3 regions of the Cellulosilyticum sp. WCF-2 genome follow, and region 1 is predicted to be linked to each of the others. Evidence: predicted binding sites of a transcription regulator. Region 1 holds the regulator's gene; each other region holds the start of a gene.
The links. Region 1 encodes Rex, which represses fermentation and respiration genes when NADH is low (regulators of the CRP and FNR family bind a similar motif). Its sites were predicted from a motif close to ATTGTTAANTANTTAACAAT; they were not measured.
Positions count from the first base shown of each region.

Region 1 (7,969 bases):
GCTTTTAGAGGAAGATCAATTACTTTATACGACTCAGGAAGACTGGGAAAGCTTAGACACAAGTACAGAGCCTCTTACCATAATAAATGAATTACTGATTGCAAATCTAGATGGAAGTGAAGCTAAACTACTGGCAGGTAAGGAAAGTACCCTTGATGTAGCTACGCCATATGAAGGAAGGCAAAGCTATTTGAGATACGGACCTTTAGGGGTAGTAGACAGTTGGGTTTATTTTAATGTTACCATAGGACTTTCAGGTACAGATGCTAGTCAAAGCACCATTTTTCGAATGCATTCTAATGGAGAAGATTTAGAAGAGGTTTGTAAACTAAAAAGCAATGACATGGTCTATTCCTTTGGTGTAATAGGCGAGACTATGTATTTTACTAGTGGTTATATGCAAGACAATTATGACCTTACCCTATATCAAGTAGACTTAGAAACAAAAATAAGTCAAGTCCTAACTGAGCGAGGGGTAGTATTAGGTAAGTATGAAGAGGCATTATATTATGAAGAAACCACTGGTGATAATGGCGTTAATAATTATCAAATTAATAAGATAGTAAGTGGTCAATCAGAAAATTATATAGAGAAAGTGACTAGCATTGATCATACTAGTGACGCGCTCTATTTTAATTTACAGGAACATAACATTTATATAGGCCGTAAAATCTTTAATGAGGGGTATGGTGAATTTGTTAAATATAATGAGGTGTATGATTTAAAGAAAAAAGAAACAAGAGTAAGTTTGCCTGATGAACAAGGCTTTCCAGGAGGAGGGGCAAGTACAAAGGTCATTAGTACAAAGGGTACAGCAACGTATTACTTACAGTACCTCAATGAATGGAATTGGCTTAGTGATTTAAAAGTAGTGGATACATCTACTAATACAGAGACTGTCCTTAAAAAAGAGATTATAGAACCTAAGCTGATACGCTTGCAGGTGCAAAATAATCAGTAAAAAGAATAGCAAATAAAAAACTGGTCTCAAAGCTTTTAGCTGGAACCAGTTTTTTGTTTTTTTTATAGTGTCTCGCTTAAGGCTTCCCATTCTTCATAATACTTGGTAATGGTAGCATTTAAGTTTTCTTTTTCTGCCAGGAGTAGGCTGCTTTTATCATAGTTACTGTAGACTTCCTCTAGGCAAAGCTGGGCGTCAATATCAGCTATTTTTTCTTCAGCTTCGCTAATAGCTGTTTCTAGCTTGGCCATTTGGTTTTGAATACGGCGTATTCTGGTTTGTTCTTCTTTTTGCTTTTGCCAATCTTCTTTATTAGTGGTAGCAGCAGTAGCTTCTTCTACAACAACGCTGGTTTGCTGAGTAGCTGAAGCAGCAAGCTCCTTTTTCTTTTCTATATAATAATCATAGTCTCCTAAATATTCCATGGTGCCGTCTTTAGACATATCAATGATTTTACTTGCTGTTTGATTGATAAAATAACGGTCATGGGAAACATAAAGGACAGTGCCTTCATAGTTTAATATGGCACTTTCTAGAATTTCCTTTGAAAGAATATCTAAGTGGTTAGTCGGCTCATCTAAGATGAGAAAATTGGCTTTAGAAAGCATGATTTTGGCTAATGCGACACGGCCTTTTTCACCACCGCTTAAGCTACTAATGGGTTTAAAAACATCATCATTCGTAAAGAGAAAAGCAGCCAGTACATTACGGATTTCTCCATTTTTAAGTTCTGGGAAAGTACCTTGGATTTCCTCCATAATGGTGTTAGTAGTATCTAAGGTAGCATGTTCTTGATCGTAATAGCCTACAATAACATTGCTTCCTAATTTTAGGGTACCCGTTGTAGGAGTCATTTGATCTAAAATCATACGGAAAACAGTGGTTTTACCAACGCCATTAGGACCTACGAGAGCTACTTTATCCCCTTTTTTGATTTCCATATTCATATGGCTAAAAATCGGGCTGGTATCAAAGGTTTTACTTAATTCACTAATGCTTAAGACATCATTGCCACTTACAACTCTTGGGGTGAGTACTAGCTGCATAGGTTTGTTATCAATCATTGGCATATCCATGACTTCTACTTTTTCTAAAGCTTTTTCACGGCTACGAGCACGTTTAATAGATTTTTCCCTGTTAAATTGTTTTAGCTTAGCAATAACCGCTTGTTGGTGGGCAATTTCCTTTTGCTGTTTTTCAAAGTGTTTCATAGCCACTTCATATTCTTTTTCACTTTTGATGATGTAGTCGCTGTAGTTACCGTTGTAAACAAAGCTACGTCCAAATTCTAAGTGAACGACTTTAGTGACGATTTTATCTAAGAAGTAACGGTCATGGGAAATAATAAGGACAGCACCTTTATAGCTACGTAAAAAGCCTTCTAGCCATTCGATAGCTTCAATGTCTAAATGGTTGGTAGGTTCGTCTAAGAGTAATAAACTAGGCTCTTGAAGTAGGAGCTTACCTAGAGCGACACGGTTTTTTTGTCCCCCTGATAAAATAGACACTGGTTTATCATAAATGGTTTCATCAAAGCCTAAGCCTTTAAGAACGCCTTTGACTAAACTTTTGTATTCATAACCCTTACTATTTTCAAATACCATACGTTCAGCATCATATTTATGAATGAGTTCTAAAGAACCAGTCTTAGCGATTTCAGCTTCCATGGCATGAAGTTTTTCTTCTAAGGCAATGACTTCATCAAATACATGTAGGAGTTCCTCATAGACGGTAGCTGTAGAATCTAACTCCATATGTTGTTTTAAGTAACCTATGGTGCAGTCTTTAGTAGAAGTAATGGTACCTTCATCTGGTTCTAATTCCTTAGTTAGAATTTTAAAAAGGGTTGTTTTACCTACACCATTATTTCCTATTAAAGCTACTTTCTCATGGTCTTCGATATGAAAACTAATATTTTTTAAGATTTCTCGGTCAATAAATGTTTTCTTGATATTGCTACATGAAATAATCATAATATCCTCCTTGTAACGCCTTTTATTATTTTAGCAAATAAAAGCGCAAATTGAAAGAAAAGGGGCCAATAATCTACATTGACAAAAAAAAAACTTAAATGCTATACTAGGGTTATGAGTTTGCGTATATGAGGAGATGAGAAGGTGACGGAAGAAAGAAAGATTTCTATGAATGTAATACGGAGATTGCCACGTTATTACAGATATCTGGGAGAATTGTTACAAAAAGGAGTAACCAAAATCTCCTCCAGAGAATTAAGTGAGAAGATGAATGTGACCGCATCACAAATTCGTCAAGACCTTAACAATTTTGGAGGCTTTGGGCAACAGGGTTACGGATACAATGTGGAGTACTTGCATACAGAGATAGGAAAGATATTAGGACTTCACCAAAACTATAAAATGATTATTGTAGGCGTAGGTAACTTAGGACAAGCTATTGCTAATTCAACATCATTTAGTAAAAGAGGCTTTAAGTTAATCGGTTTATTTGACGTTAATCCAAGACTAATTGGTATGAGCATACACGGGGTAGAAGTACAAGATATTGACAAAATGGAGCAGTTCGTAAAAGAAAATGAAGTAGAAATTGCTATTTTAACAATGCCAAAAACAAGAGTAAAAGAGACAGCTGAGAGTTTAGCAAAATGGGGGATAAAAGGCTTATGGAACTTCTCACCTGTGGATTTATTCGTACCAGATACAGTACAAGTTGAAAATGTACACCTTTCTCATTCATTAATGACTTTGGCTTATAAGATTAATGAGGCTGAGGTTGAAAGAGAGAAGAAAGATAAGAGTGAGAGTATAGGGCAAATTGAAGAATAAAGTGGTGGCTTAATGGAGTTCTTTGGGAATGATATTGAGGGGAAGAATGGATAGAAGTGAATAAAGATAAGGGAATGTCCGTAAGGCTTTTGTTGGGAAGACAGAAGGCTTATGGGCATTTCTTTTTGCGTTTAAAGAGATAGATCTTTAGGTAATAGGGGAGTAAAGGCGAAAAAGTGAGAACAAAGATAAAGTGAATGCTTTCATTTGTAAGTAAGTTGCGATCAGAAGCTACTGGAAAGAAATGAGAGGGATGGCTGCCCTCCGGAGTTCCGCTCCGTATTTTCGCAGGCACTAAGCTTATTTTTTTGATGAACGGTCGAAACTCGCTGGCGCTCAAACAGTCTCCCTAAAACCCATCAAAAAAATTTGCTAAGTGCCTGCTGAAAATACTCGCAAGTCACCCCTTGAGGGCAGCCATCCCTCTCATTTCCAGCAGCTTTCTGGCGTAAAGGTGCTTTTTATAAAAAAGATTGTCTTAATAATGTCGAAAATAGACGAACCCTTTTTGTTGTTATATGTGGTTTGATGAGAGTACAATAAGCTTATAAAAGAACGAGTAAGGGTTAATATAATAATGTTATACAGGAAAGTGGTTTAGCTCAAATTATTTCAAGTGAATTGTAAGGGGATATTTATAATAAAACAAATGATTTCATTGACACTTTTGAACCACTAAAATCAGTCAGCATTACTAATAAAATGATGGAAAAATGTAAAAGAAATGAAGAAAACCTTTTTGTTGACACATTCAAGAAGACAAGCTATGATTGAGTCAATAAATGACAAAAGGTGGAAACTAGCGATGACTACATATGGATATGCAAGATGTTCGACAGACGAAAATAAGCAAGATATTAATAGGCAGAAAAGAGAACTTAAAGCTTTAGGTTGTGTGGATGAGAAAAATATATATTGGGAATATGAAAGTGGTACTAAGATAGAGCGAATAGAGTTAAATAGGCTATTAAATCAAGTGAAAGCAGGAGATACTATTGTTACTACAGAGGTGTCACGTATTACAAGAAGTACAAAGCAACTATGTGAAATTATAGAGATGGCAAAAGAAAAGAATTTGAAGCTCGTGATAGGTGGCTTTATAGTTGATTGTACAAAAGGACAATTAGATGCTATGACTGATGGAATGCTAAAAATGATGGGTGTATTTGCTGAAATGGAACGCAATATGATAAGTGAGCGTGTAAAGAGTGGAATGGCAAATGCAGCAGCTAAAGGTAAAGTCATAGGAAGACCGAGTACAACGGTTGATAGTTTGCCAAGTAGTTTTATAAAGCATTATCCAAAGTATAGGAATAAAGAGATTAATAAGACTGAATTGGCAAGGATATGTAATGTTAGCAGACAATCTGTACATAAATATATACATATTTATGAAAGGGATATATAGGCTACTAATAAAAGAAGTGCATATCTTAAAAAAGGATAAGATTATTGAAAAGTATTAAATGTAGATGTGATATGTATTATACAGATAAATTAAAATATTTTGTTATATATGCCACAATATAGTACATAGGAGGAAAAATGAATAAATTAGTAAGAATTCGAATTGTAGGGTTTAAAGATGAAAATAGGGTGATAGATGTTGTTTTCCCTGAATATAATATTGCAGTAATATATGGTGAAAATGGGGGAGGTAAATCTACATTTTTAAGAATAATAAATGCTATTTTTGATCAGCAAGATACAGTATTATTGAATGAAAATGTAGATAAGATTACTATTACATATTCTACAGAAAAAGGTGAAAAAAATATAAGAATACAAAGGAAAGAAGAAAAGAAGGAAGGGGATTTTATCTATATAGCAACAACATATGATTGGAGTGAGTTAGAGGAATCTGAATTAAAGGACACTTCATCCATACTCTTTGGTGTAAATAGGGGAATAACAAATACGATTAATGTAACTGATACACAAATATATAAGTTTATATCTATGAATCCTAGATATATAGATTGTTTTCAAAATAGGGAAAGAATGAGGTTGTTTAGTGAAGATTTAGCTAGGTATTTAAGTTTCAATAGAAGAAGAGCGAGGAGTGCGTATACTGTTAAAGATACTATTGACTTTTCTAATAAAGTATTAAGTGTGGATAATATTAGCATGGATGTAGTAGAAGAAATTATATTAAATAGGTACAGGGTAGCTAAACACATTTCTACTACTAGAGTACAAAAAGCTTTATTTGATACTTTGGCAGATGCATGCAATTCTATAGAGGGAGAAGATATTGATATAGAGGATTTAGGTAACTTATTAATACAAAATAAAGAAAAGTTATTAAGCGCTTTAAGACAGATCGAGGAAAATACACTAAGAGATAAAATAATTGACATTCTTCAAAATAAGGATACAGATAAGGTTATAGAAGAATGTAGGAAAAGTAAGTTACTAGCTAAGTTAATTTATAAGATGACCTTGGAGTTAGAAAAGGAAGAAGGAATACTTCAGTCTATTAGGGTCTTAGAAAATGTATTTAATGATCATATTCAAGGTGAGAAATATCTTGATATATCTGAAAATGAAATATCAATCAAATTTAGAAATAAGAAATTGATACATAAGATACATGACCTATCTAGCGGAGAAAGACATTTATTATCTTTGTTAACTATATTTATAATACAAGGAGTATATAAAGACATTTTAATGATTGATGAACCGGAAATTTCTTTAAATATAAAGTGGCAAAGAAAATTGCTAACTACATTAAGCCAGCTAGCACCAGATTCTCAAATTATTGTTGCCTCACATAGCCCATCTATTTCAAAAGCTAATAATAAGTTTTTAGTAGAATTAAAATAGGGGGAAATGATGAAATACGATATAGAAGAAACTCTAACTGAATGTATTATGAGTGGGATTCCAACAATATTAGTAGAAGGAATAGATGATATCAGTTTTTATGAAAATATAAGTATGACGATTGATAAAGACGTGTCAATACAAGCAATAGAAAATATAGAAGGATATGGGCAAGGCTGTGAAGAGGTAGAGAGGGCTATTAATGATATACAGGAAGAAATACGTGTGAATACTCAACTAAAAAAATTAATCATGGGAATTATTGATAAGGATACTCGATACTATAGAGGTGAAGTGCCGAATATGCCATGTTTATTTGTACTAGAGTATTACTCGTATGAAAGTCACCTTACTACTTCATATTCATTAAAAAAATTAATAAGTATTTTAACACAGGTGAGTGAGAAGATGGTGGATGATAGGGTTATTGAATTTATGTTACAGGGTTTAGCAGATAAATATGATAAGCTATACTATATTTCACTGGAAGCTTTAAAAGGAAGATGTGAAACGGGATATATTCCAGTAAAAAGATATAAAGAGGAGCCAGGCAGCATATTTTCTAAAGGAGCATTAGGGTTTGTTTGGCCACAGATAGAAGTAAAAAAAGATGAGTTGGATAAGTTTGCTGAGGAGAAACAGATAACTAGAGAAGATATAAAGTATGTAGCAAAAGGAAAATGGTTATTATATGTGTATTGTAATCATATTATTGAACGGGCATATTTATTAAAAGATGCATGTGGAAATTTAATAAAGTCATGTAAGTATTGTGATAGTGGGACCAAGACAAAGTGCTTATGGAGGACATCGGCTAATTTCCAAATTGCTCAATTAAAAAATCTTTTAACATCCTCAACAATGTTTGATGAAAATGAATTAATGTATATAAAGGATAGAATTAAATTACTGGCATAGGTGTAAGTAGTTTTAATTGGGATGGGAAGCAAGATAAGATTATATTGTTAACAAAAACCTTAATGGGGTAAGTGTTATAGGGGTCAATTTGAATAATGGTGCCTGTTGAATATAATGGCACTGAAGATTGAATATTGAAAGGAATAATACCAATAATAGAAACTTTACATCCTACAGAAAATCCAAAATACATATGTTCTCTCCCCTCTTCTTATTCAGAATAATATATCTTTATAGTAGTATAACCAATTATTTTAAGTTCTATAAAGTAGAGGTTCTAAATAATATATATTTCCTAATCTTAAAAAAATACCTAAGGCCTTGAAAATACCTAGTTGTGCTGATGCCATAATTCCATAGAATCTAGAATGCAATTTCTAAGAAAATCTAGTGCTCATTATACAAATACATTGACTATCAACACTTTTATATACTAACTATTCAATTGGCATACGCGCTA
Region 1 covers NZ_CP034675.1:3,991,359-3,999,327, reverse strand. Annotated here, with positions in the region: gene EKH84_RS18115 (DUF5050 domain-containing protein) at 1-961, shown strand, start outside; gene EKH84_RS18110 (ABC-F family ATP-binding cassette domain-containing protein) at 1,024-2,934, opposite strand; gene EKH84_RS18105 (redox-sensing transcriptional repressor Rex) at 3,079-3,762, shown strand; gene EKH84_RS18100 (recombinase family protein) at 4,568-5,170, shown strand; gene EKH84_RS18095 (AAA family ATPase) at 5,308-6,591, shown strand; gene EKH84_RS18090 (DUF4435 domain-containing protein) at 6,601-7,509, shown strand.

Region 2 (7,969 bases), 1.7 Mb from region 1:
TAGATTAGATGATATGATTGAATCTGTAGGTATCAAACCTTGCAAGCTTTGTACTTACTGCTGGAATGGAAAAGAGTAAAATCTCCTTTCATTATAAAGAAGAAAAACTAGAAGAGGTGTTGCTCATTTGCAGCATCTCTTCTAGTTTTTATATTGTAGTAAATAGGCTTTGGGAGTGGTATGAAACTCCTTCTTAAAAGCCCTAGCAAATTGACTATAGTCTGTAAAGCCACAACTTATATAAACTTCAGAAGGAGATATACCATCTTGAAGGAGATGAGAAGCCTTAATAAGACGCTTTTTTTGTATATACTGATGTAAGCTATATCCGGTTTCTGTTTTAAAAAAATGCATTAAATAGTGTTTGCTCAGATAAAAGGTAGTAGCTAATTCACTAATAGGAAGAGGTTTTTCTAAATTGATATTAATGTAGTCAATAAGTTGAGTAATACGCGGATGATAGACAATATCAGGTGAAGTTACTGAATGATTTGCTTCTAAGATGTAACGATTAAGCCAGATAAGCAGCTGGGTTAAGTGAACAGTTTCTAATAACTCATGGGCGAAGAGGTTATCTTTTTGAGAAGTTTCTAGCTGTTCTAATAAGTGGCGAAAGTGTTTTTGATTTTTAGTAGTAAGACGTAATAAATGTGATTGGTCGCAGGATGTATAAAAACACTGCATACAATCTTCTGAGACTATATGTAAATGAGGATTAAGCCATAAAACAATACGTTCATAGGGTTGTTCATGGTGAATAAGTGGTTTATGTAGAGCATTGTTAGGAACTAATAGTAAATCACCAGGGCGCAAATGATAATATTTTCCTTCTATACAATACGTGACAGAACCTTCTATAAAGAGGATGAGTTTATGAAAATCATGATAATGCATAGAGAAAGTTTGACTTTCCTGATCCCTTAAATGAAAAAATAAATAATCCTGATGCAAATAACCTTTGCGTTTATTTAAGCCGTCTTCTGTATTATTCATAATAACCTCCTTGTATAAGTTTGCTTTATTATAGCACTTTTTACATAGTAAGAAGCATTTTTTGCAGAGATAATATGAAAAGAGTAGCATACAATTAAGTAAATACTAGGGAGGTGACCTATAATGATAGGGAAAAAATTAGTGGATTTATTAGCGGGTGTGGATTATAAAGTACTACAAGGAAAGATAGAGCACGAGGTAAAGCACATAGCATGGGATACAAGAACCATGGTAGAAGGCGCTTTATTTATTTGTGTTAAGAATAGAAATGTAGATCGTCATTGTTTCGCACAAGAAGCAATTAAACAAGGGGCAACTATTTTAATGATTGAACATGAGATTGATCAAGTACCTGAAAAAGTAACCATTATTCAAGTAGATGATAGCCGTAAAGCGATGTCTATTATCGCCCAAAATTATTATGAAAAACCCGGTGAAGCTTTAAAAATGATAGGTGTAACAGGAACTAATGGAAAAACTTCGATTACCCATTTTATTGCACAGGCTTTAAGTACTTTAGGTGAGAAAACAGGTGTTATTGGAACAATCCGTAATACGCTAGAGGGAGAAAAGCTAAAGACTAAAAAAATTAATCCCACAACACCGGATGCCATTGAACTACAGGCTAGCTTAAAAGAGATGTTAGATAAGGGAGCAACCTATGGTGTGATGGAAGTAACCTCTTCAGCTTTAGCTCAAAATAGAGTTTATGGGATGGCCTATCAAGTAGGGGTTTTTACGAATTTAACTCAGGATCATTTAGAAGAACATGGTACGATGGAAGCATACGGGGCCGCTAAGTTAAAGCTTTTTAAAAATTGCCGAATAGGTATTGTTAATCAAGATGATCTGATGGCGGAAAAAATTAAACAAGAAGGTCACTGTAAGGTAATTACCTATGGCATTGATAAAAAAGCAGATTTTAAGGCTGAGCAGATTCATCAAGGATTAACCGGTGTAGACTTTAAGCTAATCTATTTAGGAAAGCAATATTCGGTTAACTTTCCAGTACCAGGACGTTTTAGTGTGTATAATGCACTAGCAACAATTGCTACTCTTGTGAGTTTGGGATATGAATTAACTAACATTCTAGAGGCACTTCATTGGATTAATGAAGTACCTGGGCGTTTTCAAATCATTCCTAATACCAAGGGTGTTTTAGTAGTAGTAGATTATGCACATTCGCCTGATAGTTTAAAACAACTTTTACAAACGACAAAAGATTTAATTTCAGGGAAGCTTACTGTGGTCTTTGGATGTGGGGGAGATAGAGATACCAGTAAAAGAGCTGAAATGGGGACTATGGCTGGAGCCTATAGTGACTTAACCATTATCACCTCTGATAATCCAAGAAATGAAAAACCAGAACAGATTATGGCGGACATAGAAAAAGGTATCTTGGAAGTTAAGGGAAGATATGAAATGATTAAGAATCGTAAATTGGCTATTGTGGCGGCATTAGCAGAAGCTGAAGAAGGAGATGCAGTAGTTATTGCTGGTAAGGGACATGAAACTTATCAATTGATAGGTAATCAGAAGTGGCATCTAGATGATTGCGAAATTGTGAGTAATTATTTAAATGCTTAAAATAAAAATGGGTGCTGAAGTATTCAGTACCCATTTTTATTATGAATGGCTTATCATCTTAGTTAACGATATTTTTGGATAACAGCAGCTAGTGTGTCACCCATTTGTAATTGCCCATAGCTATTATTAGGATGAATACCATTAGAAGCTTTAATCACAGGTATTGTAGCACCATCGATGGTTTCAGTAGTTTCTTTATAATCAAAGCCGTTAGTTGTATCTAAGGTAAGATGCATAGGGGCAATATAAATACCTTGTTGTTTGCTTTGTTCATTATCATAGGTTTTTAGTAGATAATAGGTGGCAATTTTCATATTGCGATCGTATTTGTTATAGAAAGCTTGATGACTATCTGTAACAATTTCTGTATTTGGTGCTGGCGTAGGGGTACAAAGAATAATCTTAATATGAGGATCATAGGCCTTAATAGAAGCGATCATTTGATTAAGCTTACGTATATACCCCTCCATATCCTCTAGAGCGTTATTATAACCAAAATCATTGGCACCTAGAAGAATACTCACATGAGTAGGAGCACCTTCGGTATAAGCAGCTGCAAAGCGTTCCATATATTTTGAAAAGCTAAATTCAAAGGTTGTAGGCTGAATGGCCATAGATTCCCAACTAGTGCCTGTCCATTCAATCCATTCGCTTCCTTTAGGACGGCTAGGATCTACCATGACGTCACCTTTTAAAGGATACTTATAATAACCATTCATATCATAAAGGTAAGGACCTTTACTTTTCCAATCTCTAGCGATTGTTTGGAAACCAGCATAAATAGGATTAGTAGAGTCGGTGTAGCAAATATTTTTCCAATCACGGGTGTTACCTTTATAGCGAGCCCCATCAATAGTTGTAGGAAACATAAATGGACTATCTAGCTCAGAGGAATTAATGGCAGTAAAATAACGATTTAAGGTCCAACCGCCACGGCCTTCTCTGGCAGAGATACCGTCTGTTTCATAAACTCTTGTTCCCAATACTTTGACATTAGGAAGTTTCTTTTCAACTTGATTTAAATAAATACCAGCTCTAGTTAAACTGTCACCAATAGCAAGCAGTCTTACAGGGGTTGTGTTCGAGGTATCTACCAATTCAACAGAAACATTTTGTTCTGCAAGAGTTGTATCATTACTTAGATAAAAGTTTAAATCAAAACGTTTATTTAAAGGATATTCATTTAATGAACCTGTTTTAAAAGACCAAGAGTCTTCTGAAGCTATCCCATAAGATGATACAACGTTTAAATTATAGTTGGAAAATTGAGATAAAAAGGCGTTTTTATTAAAAATAGTATAGTTCTCTACAGTTGTATTGGTGCCTTCTAAAATAAAAAGCTCTTTAGGTAAAAGAAGTCCTTCCACATTTAAATTCGTATAATCTAAAATCGTTGTATCGGTTTTAAGGTTTTCACTTGTTAAAGTTTGATTTTCTATGGGATTAAAGGTTGCTCCTAAAGTAATCTGACCTAATAAAGTTGTAGATAATAACAAAACAGCACATTGTGTGACAAGACGTTGTCGTAATTTCATAGTTGATGCGCACCTCCAAGCTATAGTTTAGCGTGAACTAGCTAGTTTTACAATATAGTCAAGTGGAAATGTTATGAAATAGAAATAAAAGAAGCCTATTTGTTATAAAAGTAAAGTTAAAAAGTAATAAATCCATTGATTTTTAGTAAAAAATCTTCTCAATATGATATAATAAGTGATAAAATAAATTGATAGTATAAAATGATACTAAGTAGAAAAGTGGTGAGTGAATGGAACTCCTAAGAGATAAAAATGGATTAACGGAGCAAGAATTTTTACAAAGCTATGATTTAGCTAAATATGAGAAGCCTTCTGTAACTGTAGATATGTTGTTGCTTACAGTAGGAGATAAGGAAAATACTGATATTAGGAAACTGCCAGAAAAAGAACTAAGAGTACTTCTAGTAAAAAGAGGTGAGCATCCTTTTCTAGGAAATTGGGCGCTTCCTGGTGGATTTGTAGGCATGAAAGAAGGCTTAAGGGAAGCTGCTTATCGTAAAATTAAAGATGAAACGAATGTAACGGATATTTATCTAGAACAGCTTTATACCTTAGGGGAAGATCAAGAAGAAGTAGAAAGGGACCCTAGAACCAGAGTTATTTCTACTTCCTATATGGCATTGGTAGACGAATCAAAATTGAAACCAAGTGCACATCGTACAACAGATGAAGTAAGCTGGTTTAGTGTTAAGAAAAAACCTACTTTTAGTGGAAAACAGGGCTATGCCTTTGTAGAAACCTATGGGCTTACTTTAGAATCAGATGATGGCGCCATAAAGATAGGCTATCAAATTAAAGAAGTATACGAGTCAAAGACGCCTTATCCTGTAAAAACCACTAGATATGAGAAGCTAGATGGTTATGAAGATGGTTTGGCATTTGACCACTATAAATTAATCGACAAAGGTTTAGAACGTCTTAAAAATAAAATTGAATATACACCTTTAGCATTTACACTTTTACCTGAATACTTTACTTTAAGTGAACTTCAAAAGGTATATGAAGTTATTTTGGATAAAAAACTTTTGAAAGCTAACTTTAGAAGAAAAATTGCTCCAATGGTAAAGAAAACAGAAATCATACAAAAAAGAGGACATCGTCCAGCTAATTATTATCAGTTTAATGAAGAATGGCAACATGATTTTATGGGATAATCAAGTGAAAAACAGGCAATAAGTCTATACAATGAAAAAACACTATCTTACAGTATGTTAAATATGCTGAAAGATAGTGTTTTTTATTGTGATAATTCTAAATAATTTGCAAGTCATATTGACAAGATATTAACAAAGTAGTAATCTGAATAATGATTATTGTTAATAAATTAACATAAATTTCAAGTTAGAGCACCAGTTAAAATAAGGAGGCAATTATGGGAGAAGTTATTAAGTGGCATGAACTAGATCAGATACTTGAAAGAAATGGGTTAGAGCCAAGTAGTATTATTAGTATTTTACAAGATATTCAAGAGATTTATCGCTACATACCAGAAGAGGTTTTTCCTTATTTATCAGAAAAATTAGGGATGAGTACTGCCAAAATTTATGGTGTAGCTACTTTTTATGAAAATTTTTCATTAGAACCTAAAGGAAAGTATGTTATTAAGATATGCGATGGTACAGCCTGCCATGTTAGAAAATCAATTCCTATTTTAAATGCCTTAAGAGAAACCTTAAGTTTATCAGAAGAAAAGGTAACGACAGATGATTTATTATTTACAGTAGAAACGGTTTCTTGTTTAGGTGCTTGTGGACTTGCTCCCGTTATGACCATTAATGATAAGGTTTATGGTAGTATGACACCGGAAAAAGCAAAAGCTTTATTATCTGAACTAAGGGAGGAAGACTAAGATGCTAAAAGATAGAGCAGATTTAGTGCAAATGAGGATAGCTTGCAAGGAAGCACTTGAGTTAGAAAAAATAAAAATCTTAGTTTGTTCAGGAACAGGTTGCATTGCAAGTGGCTCCTTAGAGATTTATGAAGAAATGCTAAGGTTAATGAAAGAAGAAGGACTTAATTGTAGTGTGAATTTAGAAGAAGAACCACATGACTCTTCAATTGGTATGAAAAAAAGTGGTTGTCATGGCTTTTGTGAAATGGGACCTCTACTTCGAATAGAGCCATGGGGTTACTTATACATAAAAGTAAAGGTAGAGGATTGTAAAGAGATTATAGAAGAAACGATTAAAAAAGGTCAGTGTATTGAACGTCTTATTTATAAAAAGGATGGTAAGGGCTATAAAACCCAAGCAGAAATTCCTTTTTATAAAAAACAGACAAGGCTTGTTTTAGAGCATTGTGGGCATATTGATGCTACATCTATAAAAGAATATTTAGCTGTAGGGGGCTATGAAGCCTTAGAAAAGGCTTTATTTGATAGGGATGATGAAGGCATCATTCATGAAATTACAGAATCCAATTTACGAGGTAGAGGTGGTGGTGGTTTTCCTGCTGGTAGAAAATGGACACAGGTAAGACGTCAAGTAGAACCTACGAAATATGTTGTATGTAATGGAGATGAAGGAGATCCAGGTGCTTTTATGGATAGAAGTATTATGGAAGGTGACCCTCATCGTATGTTAGAAGGTATGATGATTGCAGCTAAAGCTTGTAAGGCAAGAGAAGGATATATTTATGTGAGGGCAGAATATCCATTGGCTATTAGTCGTTTAAGAAAAGCAATTGATGAGGCCAGGGAGTATGGTTTATTAGGTGAGCATATTTTAGGAACAGACTTTAGCTTTGATATTAAGATTAATAGAGGAGCGGGGGCTTTTGTTTGTGGTGAAGGTAGCGCGTTAACCGCTTCAATTGAAGGAAAACGTGGGATGCCTCGTGTGAAGCCACCACGAACAGTTGAACAAGGTTTATTTGAGAAACCTACTGTACTTAATAACGTAGAAACCTTTGCTAATGTGCCACTGATTATTTTGAATGGGGCTGACTGGTATAAAGGAATAGGACCAGAGAAGAGTCCTGGAACTAAGGCTTTTGCTTTAACAGGTAATATTGAAAATACAGGACTTATAGAAGTGCCTATGGGAACCACCTTAAGAGAAGTCATTTTTGATATTGGTGGTGGTATGAGAGATGGTGCTAATTTTAAAGCTGTTCAAATTGGAGGGCCATCAGGAGGTTGCTTAACCAGTGATGATTTAGATTTACCACTAGATTTCGATTCTTTAAAGAAGGCTGGTGCTATGATTGGCTCAGGTGGTCTAGTAGTTATGGATGAAAATACTTGTATGGTAGAAGTGGCACGTTTCTTTATGAACTTTACTCAAAATGAATCTTGCGGCAAATGTGTACCCTGTAGAGAGGGAACTAAACGTATGCTAGAGATTCTAGAGCGTATCGTAGTAGGTGGAGGAGAAGAGGATGACTTAGACCAGCTTTTAGAATTAGCAGATACGATTTCTTCTACAGCACTTTGTGGGCTAGGAAAAACAGCTGCTTTTCCGGTGGTAAGTACGATTAAGAAGTTTAAAGGTGAATATCTAGCGCATATTGTAGATAAAAAATGTCCATCTAAAACATGTCAAAAGCTTCGTCAGATTTATATTGATGAAGTACTTTGTAAGGGCTGTTCAAAATGCGCAAGAAGCTGTCCTGTAGGGGCGATTTCAGGACAAATTAAGGAACCATTTAAAATTGATGAAAAGAAATGTATTAAATGTGGTGCCTGCATCGGGGCTTGTGCATTTAAAGCAGTGAAGGAGGATTAAAGATGAGTGGACAGTTTATGTTAATAGATGGCATGCCTGTAGAAATTAATGGAGAGAAAAATATATTAGAATTAATTAGAAAAGCAGGAATCGAGCTGCCTACCTTCTGTTATTATTCAGAGCTTTCCG
Region 2 covers NZ_CP034675.1:2,327,519-2,335,487, forward strand. Annotated here, with positions in the region: gene EKH84_RS10390 (amidophosphoribosyltransferase) at 1-79, shown strand, start outside; gene EKH84_RS10395 (helix-turn-helix domain-containing protein) at 142-993, opposite strand; gene EKH84_RS10400 (UDP-N-acetylmuramoyl-L-alanyl-D-glutamate--2,6-diaminopimelate ligase) at 1,117-2,580, shown strand; gene EKH84_RS10405 (SGNH/GDSL hydrolase family protein) at 2,643-4,115, opposite strand; gene EKH84_RS10410 (NUDIX domain-containing protein) at 4,346-5,269, shown strand; gene EKH84_RS10415 (NADH-quinone oxidoreductase subunit NuoE family protein) at 5,488-5,964, shown strand; gene EKH84_RS10420 (NADH-ubiquinone oxidoreductase-F iron-sulfur binding region domain-containing protein) at 5,966-7,840, shown strand; gene EKH84_RS10425 ([FeFe] hydrogenase, group A) at 7,843-7,969, shown strand, end outside.
Region 2: the regulator Rex is predicted to act here: its motif matches at 5,428-5,447, upstream of EKH84_RS10415 (NADH-quinone oxidoreductase subunit NuoE family protein).

Region 3 (7,969 bases), 850 kb from region 1:
CATAAATAGATAATAAAATGCCGGCTGCAATGGCTGAACCAATAACACCTGCTACGTTTGGTCCCATAGCATGCATTAAAAGGAAGTTGCTTGGGCATTCTTCTTGTCCGACCTTCTGAGCTACACGTGCTGCCATTGGAACTGCAGATACACCAGCTGCTCCAATAAGTGGATTGATTTTCTTACCACTTGTATAATACATGATTTTCCCAAATAAAACACCACCTGCAGTTCCTACACAGAATGCGGTAAGTCCAAGAATAACAACTTTAATAGTATCCCATGTAATAAAGGTATCTCCAGAAGTTGTTGCGCCTACTACAAGTCCTAACATAATTGTAATAACAGACATAAGCCCATTGCTAGCTACTTCAGCTAGACGATTGGTACAACCTGCTTCTTTTAATAAATTACCAAACATTAACATACCTACCAAGGTTCCTGCTGAAGGTAAAAGTAAAGAAACAATAACAGTCACCGCAACAGGAAATACAATTTTTTCCAATCGAGATACTTGCCTAAGTTGTTCCATTTTAACCATACGTTGCTCTTTAGTTGTTAATGCTTTCATAATAGGTGGTTGAATAACTGGTACAAGTGCCATATAGGAATAGGCCGCTACAGCCACAGATCCTAATAGATGTGGTGCCAATTTAGTTGTTAAATAAATAGCTGTTGGACCATCTGCACCACCAATAATACCAATTGAAGAGGCTTCACTAGGATCAAATCCTAGAAGGAGTGCTCCCAAGAATGCAAAGAAAATACCTAATTGTGCGGCACCACCAAGTAATAAACTTTTAGGGTTCGCAATAAGTGGACCAAAGTCTGTCATAGCACCAATACCAACAAAAATAAGTGGTGGAAAAATACCTAATTCTTTTCCGAGTCCAAGGTAATCTAGTAATCCACCATTACCCTCACCTAGAAATTCAAAGAGTTCTTTAACTCCCCCATGCCCATTGTACATATGAATCCCCGTGTTAGGAAGATTAACTAGCAACATACCAAATGCAATAGGAACTAATAATAAAGGTTCAAAACCTTTAGCAATAGCTAGATAAAGTAACACGCAAGCTACGCCAATCATTACAATATATTTCCAGCCATCATTCGTTGTTACAATAGTGGTAATCCCCATCTCACTAATGAACTTTTGTATAGCTGTTGCAAATTCACTAAACATAGAAACGTTCCTCCTTCTTTTTGAGTCGTTTGGAACTAATTGAGTGTAACAATGACATCGTTAGTTTCAACTGCTGTACCTGCTGATACGTTAACAGAAGCTACAGTTCCTGCACTTGGTGCAAATATTTCGTTCTCCATTTTCATAGCTTCAAGAATAGCTACTAAATCTCCTTCTTTTACACTTTGTCCTATTGAAACTTTAACATCTACAATTTTACCTGGCATTGGTGCAACAATCTTAGTTGCATTAGCAGGCACTACAGTTGCCTTAGGTGCTACCATTTTAGGTGTTACTGCAGCTACTGGTGTTGCTGCTACTGGAGTTACTGGTGTTGCTACTGGTGTAAAGCTTCCTCCTAATTCTTCTACTTCTACTTCATATGTATTACCATTTACAGTTACTTGAAATTTTCTCATCATTAACGGCCTCCTTAAATTAAAGTGCTTTTCTTTGAACTTTTCTTAATGATCTTACTTGAAGTTGGTCACTAGTTGTTCCCATACTTGCAGCAATAGCGGCAGTAATAACTGCTATTAATTCAAGTTCATCTTGGCTGTTTTCTTCTATAGCTACAACTACTTCTTCTATAACACTAGCTTCAGATTCAACTACTTTTACATTGTTAGACTTATTCGCAAACATTCCTACCATTTTCCCTAATAAGACGATGGCACCGATAAGCAGTGCAAGCATTGTAAATACAATTACAATACTAAGTATAAATGTAGGAATCCCTTCTAAAAAAGCGCTGATACTTTGATTCATCTTTTTTCACCTACCTTTATGTTGGGTGCTTTGCATACCTTTAACGTTCTTTAGTTGCAAGAACTTCCAAAGCAGCAATAATACGTTTACGCGTTGCTGCTGGCTCAATAATATCATCTACTAATCCTCTAGCTGCCGCTGCGTAGGCACTTGCTTGTATTTCATCATATTCTGCAGCTTTTTCAGCAAATGCTTCATTGGATAATGTACCTTCTGCTAATTCTTTTGCATACATAATCTTCATAGCACTTTCTGTATTTAAACTTGCTACTGTTGCAGTTGGCCATGCATAAGTCATATCACACCCTAATGACTTACTATTCATAGCTAAATAACCACTTCCAAAAGCATGATTAAGAATAACATTTACTTTTGGCACACTTGCCTCTGCGAACGCCTTCGTCATCTCACTACATGCTTTAATGATTCCTAACTTTTCTGTTGCAACAGTAGAAGTAAAACCCTCTATATCTGTAAGTGTTATAATCGGTATATTATAGGTGTCACATACTCTAACAAAATGAACTATTTTCTTTACCCCCGAATAATCCATACGAGTATCTGTATTGGCTATAATACCAACCGTTCCACCATCCATACGTGCAAAAGCTGTTAATGCTGTTTTTCCATAAGCTTCATTTAATACGAATAGCTCTCCTCCATCTACAATAGAAGTAACAATATCTTTTACTTCTTGTGTTTCAAAATTAAAACCATTAAGACTTGCATCTACGCGGTTAATATCATCTATCACTTCATAAAATGGCCCTTCTTCCCCACTGTTTTGAGGTAAGTAAGAAAGTAAGCGTATAACATCTTCAATTAAAACTTCTTCTTGCTCTTCGATAATGGTAGCAAGTCCACTTTCTTCAAAATGTACTTTAGCTGTTGCAATAGCATCAAAACTAGCTGTTTTATCATCTAAAGTATTAGGACTATTTAAAAAGACACGAGCTGATTTACTGCTCATAAATACAAAATCAGATAAACCCGCAATAAAAGCTGCACCGCCAGCACAATCACCTGCAATAACTGCTATTTGTGGAATAATTTCTGATGCTTCTACCATTTTTTCATAAATCATGCCATAACCTTCTAAAGCATCTACACTTTCTTGTAATCTGACACCTACTGTGTCTAAGAATCCTACTACTGGCGCACCTACTTTTAGGGCTTCTTCGTAAATTCTAACTATTTTTTTTGCATGCATTTCACCTAGTGCACCACCTAAAACGCTTGCATCTTGGCTGTACACATAAACAGGATTACCATTAACTGTCCCATAACCTGTTACAACACCATCAGCAGGTGTTTCATTATTTCTCATGTTAAAAGCAGTACTTCTACTTGTTATGAAAGTACCTACTTCCACAAAGCTATTTTCATCTAGCAATATACTAATACGTTCTCTTGCAGCTAATTTTCCCTGTGCAAGTGCTACTTTTTTAGCTACGTCATTGCTTTTTGTGATTATAGCGGCCCTACGAGATTCTAATTCAGATAATTTTTCTAAAGTGCTCATCTGGTACCCTCCATTGAAAAATTTTTAAAACAAAGTGTAAAAATCGCCATCTTTATTTTACTAAACTGACAATCAACATTCAAGCTAAATATAGAATTTTATAAGTTTTTACTAAAATAATGTAATATTATATTTTTTATCAATAGCAATTTTCAATCAAAAACTATATTTTTGATCGATTTTTTGTAATCTTTACGCATCCTTAACAAATTTCTCTGATTATTTACTCCTATATCTTTTTTAGATTTTACTACTCAATAATTTTATAACTAAAACACCAGTATTAGCAGAGAAACAATCTACTGATACTGGTGTTTTAGTTATACTTCTTCTATTATTGCAATACTTTTTAAATAATCTACTTCTTCTTTTGTTAAAGCTCTATATTCTCCCACTTTAAGTGAACCTAGCTGAATACTTCCCACTGACAGCCTTTTTAGTTGTACTACCGGATAGCCTACTGCTTCACACATTTTTCTAATTTGACGATTACGACCTTCATGAATAGTTATCTTAAGCCATGTATGCTTTGCATTTTGTTTTACTACTTCTACCTCAGCCGGATAAGTTTTTCGGTGGTCAATCATAACCCCCTTTCTTAACATATCCAAGCTACGTTCAGTAACTTTTCCACTAAGCTTAACTTCATAAGTTTTATTAACGTGATGCTTTGGATGGGTGAGTCCATAAGTTAAAGCACCATCACTGGTCAATAATAATAGACCTGAGGTATTATAATCCAGTCTCCCCACCGGAAAAATTCTTGTTTTAACACCTTTCATTAAATCCAAAACCGTTGCTCTTTGTTTTTCATCTTGCACTGTTGTTACATATCCTGCCGGCTTATTTAACATATAATAAACATGCTTTTCTTCTAATTGCACACGCTTATGATTATAGTAGACTTCATCATCTTCTTCTACTTGTGTTCCTAAAGTCTGTATGATTTGTCCGTTAACCGATACTTTCCCTTCTAAAATAAGTTCTTCACATTTTCTTCTAGATGCAATGCCACAGCTTGCTAAATATTTTTGTAATCTCATAATACCCCTTCTTTATTTAGTCATTTCCTTTAATCCATTTTTTAATATAATCAAGTAGTGTCGCCTTTGGTACTTCCTCACTTGCTAGAAGTGGTACTTTAGCTAAAGTAACCCCTTCACATATGACTTGTACTTCTCCTATTATATCCCTTTTATGAACGGGTGCTACTAATTGCGTTGGTACTACTTTTTTTATATAAACATTTGCTTTTTCTACCTCTGTTAAGGGAAGTATAATCGTCTCATCACAATCTAAAGACAAACTTTCTATCAGTGCCTTTTCAATTGCAACCTTGGCTATATTTCTTTGTGGCTCAACAAGCGTATATTTTTTATAATACTTAAAGCCATAGTTCATCATGTTAATGACATCTGTATACTTTTGTGTTTTACCAGCTTTTCCCCAACCAGATCCTAAAGCAGCTCCTATGAGTTGCATGTCATTTTTATAAGCTGCACCTACAAAACAATGACCTGCTTTATTAGTAAAGCCTGTTTTAATACCGTTAGCTCCCTCATAAGAATAAAAAAAACGATTCTTATTTTGTAACCCATAAGTATGGCTTCCTTCTGTAGGAATAGTAGGAATTTGAATGGTAGCCGTTGTTATAAACTTAACGAATTCTGGATTTTTTAGTGCATAAGCTCCAATTAAAGTCATATCATAAGCGCTTGCATAATGTCCTTCAGCATCTAAACCATTAGGTGTTTTAAAAGAAGTATGTTCAGCTCCTATCTCTTTAGCTTTCTCGGTCATTTGTTCACAGAATGCTTCTACCGATCCTGCAATATGTTCTGCTACTGCTACTGCTGCATCATTATCAGATTGTAGCATCAAAGCATAGAGCAAATCTCCTAATCTTTGTTTTTCTCCTACCTTTAAATGTAGCTTAACTGGTGGGGCACTACTTGCTCTCTTGGATATTGTTACAACATCTAAGAGATTACCTTTTTCTATAGCAAGGATACAAGTCATTATCTTTGTAGTGCTTGCCATAGCTAAGGGTTCATAACCGTTTTTTTCATATAAGACACGTCCACTTTCTTGTTCGATTAAAACAGCACCCTTAGCACGCACTTTTGGCAGTTCGCTATTTGCATAGCATAGTGAGCTTACTAACATACTGCCTATTAATATAAAAGATAAGATGATTTTCTTTTTCATGCTTTCACTCCTCTAGTTTCATTTAAGCACTCAATGTTGTCTCATTCTAAATCTTCCCTTATATTATAGACTTTATGCATTTTTTAAATAGTGCTATTCCTCAACATCTAAAGCCAAATTTACTTCTTCTTTCATAGCCTCATGATCTTCATAATAACTCATTTCTTCTCTTACTTCTTCTTTAAACTTCTCTAAAAGCTCTTCTTTAATTTTAGGTAGTTCTTCTAAATTTCTAAATCCAAAATGACGTAGGAATTCATTAGTTGTACCAAATAAAATCGGTCTCCCTATAACATTTAATCTTCCAACCTCTTCAATAAGTCCATATTCCATCAACTTACTCATAGCATGCTCACATCGTACACCTCTTATATCCTCAATCTGTGTTCTTGTAATAGGCTGCGAATAAGCAATAATAGCTAGTGTCTCAATCAATGCTTGTGTTAAAAGATTTTTAACCGGCTTCTGTCTATAAAGTTGAATGATTTCTGTGTGCTTAGGTGATGTACACATTTGATAGCCATCATCAACTTCTATAATTTCAATCCCACTATTCGTTTGTCCATAATAATCATTTAAGTGATTAATGGCCATGTGGACCGAAAAAGCTTCTGTATTACAAATTTCACACAATCTTTTTTGTGAGATAATGTCTCCTGCATAAAAAAGCAGGGCTTCAATACTACTTTCAAGCTCTGTCTTCTTCATCCACTATTCCTCCTTTTATAACAATATCACCTGTGGGTTCTTCTTGTAAAACAGTTACTTCTTTCTTATGAATTAGCTCTAATAAAGCCATAAAAGTAACAATAAGTTCTATTTTAGGCATTTCCTTTTTACAAATGGTAAAAAAGGTCGTCTTTCCCTCTAAAGCAATAAGATTACGTATGTAGATACTTTTTTGCTCGATGGTGTAAGTATCCTTCTTTAAAATGTTATGATCAATTTTACGTTCTTCTTTTGTATGTTGTTCCCATTCCTTTTGCTTCATGAGTTGCTCAAAAGTGTCATACAATAATTTTAAACTAACATTTTCTAGAATGGCATCGTAATCAATTGTACTCTCTGGAATATCAATTTCTGCTGGCTTATTTCTAAAACAATACTGACTACTCTCTCCTTGACATGCATTTAATTTTTCCGATACATATTTTACCTTCTTATATTCTAATAATTTTCGTACGAGTTCTTCTCTTGGGTCTTCTTCTACTTCTTCTCCTGGTTTTGGATGTTTTGGTAAAAGCATGCGTGATTTAATATAAAGCAATGTAGCAGCCATCACAATAAAATCACTCATTTGATCCAATTCAACTTCTTCCGCTTCATCTAAATAGGTCATATACTGATCTGTAATAGAAGATATTTCTATATCATAAATATTCATTTTATTTTTATCTATTAAATAAAGTAATAAATCTAATGGACCTTCAAAATCCTGTAACTTAAACAATACAGCCACTTAAGGAGCCTCCTGTCAACTTTTGTTATATACTAAGTGTAGTCGCTTGTCACTATTTATGCAAGCATTAAATATAGCGTCAGAAAAAGCATAATAAGAGTTACTCTCTTATTATGCTTTTTCTCACTTGGATAATTTAAAAAAGCGTTTACACATATAAGGAACCATCTGTTTAAGTGTAGCCTTCTTAACATCTGTTGCAGATATAAGCTGTCCCTTTCCCACTTCATTTCCATCTAAATAATAGGTCATTTCTCCTACTATAGCCCCTTTAGAAATAGGTGCTATCAGTGGCTCTCTATAATGAGCTTCATAAGTGAGTTCACTATTTGTATTACTTTTAGGTACGACAAAAGCTTTCGTTTCTTTAGTAGCTACATTTATTTTAGAAACATCGCCTTTTTTAATAGGTGTCTCACCTATAATTGTACCAATAGTTGGCCCAACTTTTACTTTGTAATTAGCAAAACCATAGTCTAAAAGCTGCCCTGCTTCTTGAAAACGTGTTTTACCATCTGCAGCACCCATAATAACTGCGATTAATCCCATATTATCTCTTGTTGCAGTAGCACTTACACAATGTTTTGCTTCTGGGGTATAACCCGTTTTTAACCCTGTAATCCCTTTATACCATTTAAGCATTTTATTGGTATTGGATAAACCAAACTCCGACTCTCCTCTTCTTGTTCTATGAGTAATTGTATCCATCCAAGTTGTTAGCGTTTTGGTGATTTCAGGATGCCCATTTACTAACGCTCTTGACATTAAGGCAATATCCCTTGCCGTTGATACATGTCCTTCAGTATGAAGACCACAAGCATTCTTA
Region 3 covers NZ_CP034675.1:3,136,891-3,144,859, forward strand. Annotated here, with positions in the region: gene EKH84_RS14020 (sodium ion-translocating decarboxylase subunit beta) at 1-1,141, opposite strand, end outside; gene EKH84_RS14025 (biotin/lipoyl-containing protein) at 1,222-1,608, opposite strand; gene EKH84_RS14030 (OadG family protein) at 1,625-1,954, opposite strand; gene EKH84_RS14035 (acyl-CoA carboxylase subunit beta) at 1,995-3,476, opposite strand; gene EKH84_RS14040 (pseudouridine synthase) at 3,797-4,519, opposite strand; gene EKH84_RS14045 (D-alanyl-D-alanine carboxypeptidase family protein) at 4,536-5,684, opposite strand; gene scpB (SMC-Scp complex subunit ScpB) at 5,778-6,392, opposite strand; gene EKH84_RS14055 (segregation and condensation protein A) at 6,373-7,143, opposite strand; gene EKH84_RS14060 (D-alanyl-D-alanine carboxypeptidase family protein) at 7,267-7,969, opposite strand, start outside.
Region 3: the regulator Rex is predicted to act here: its motif matches at 3,489-3,508, upstream of EKH84_RS14035 (acyl-CoA carboxylase subunit beta).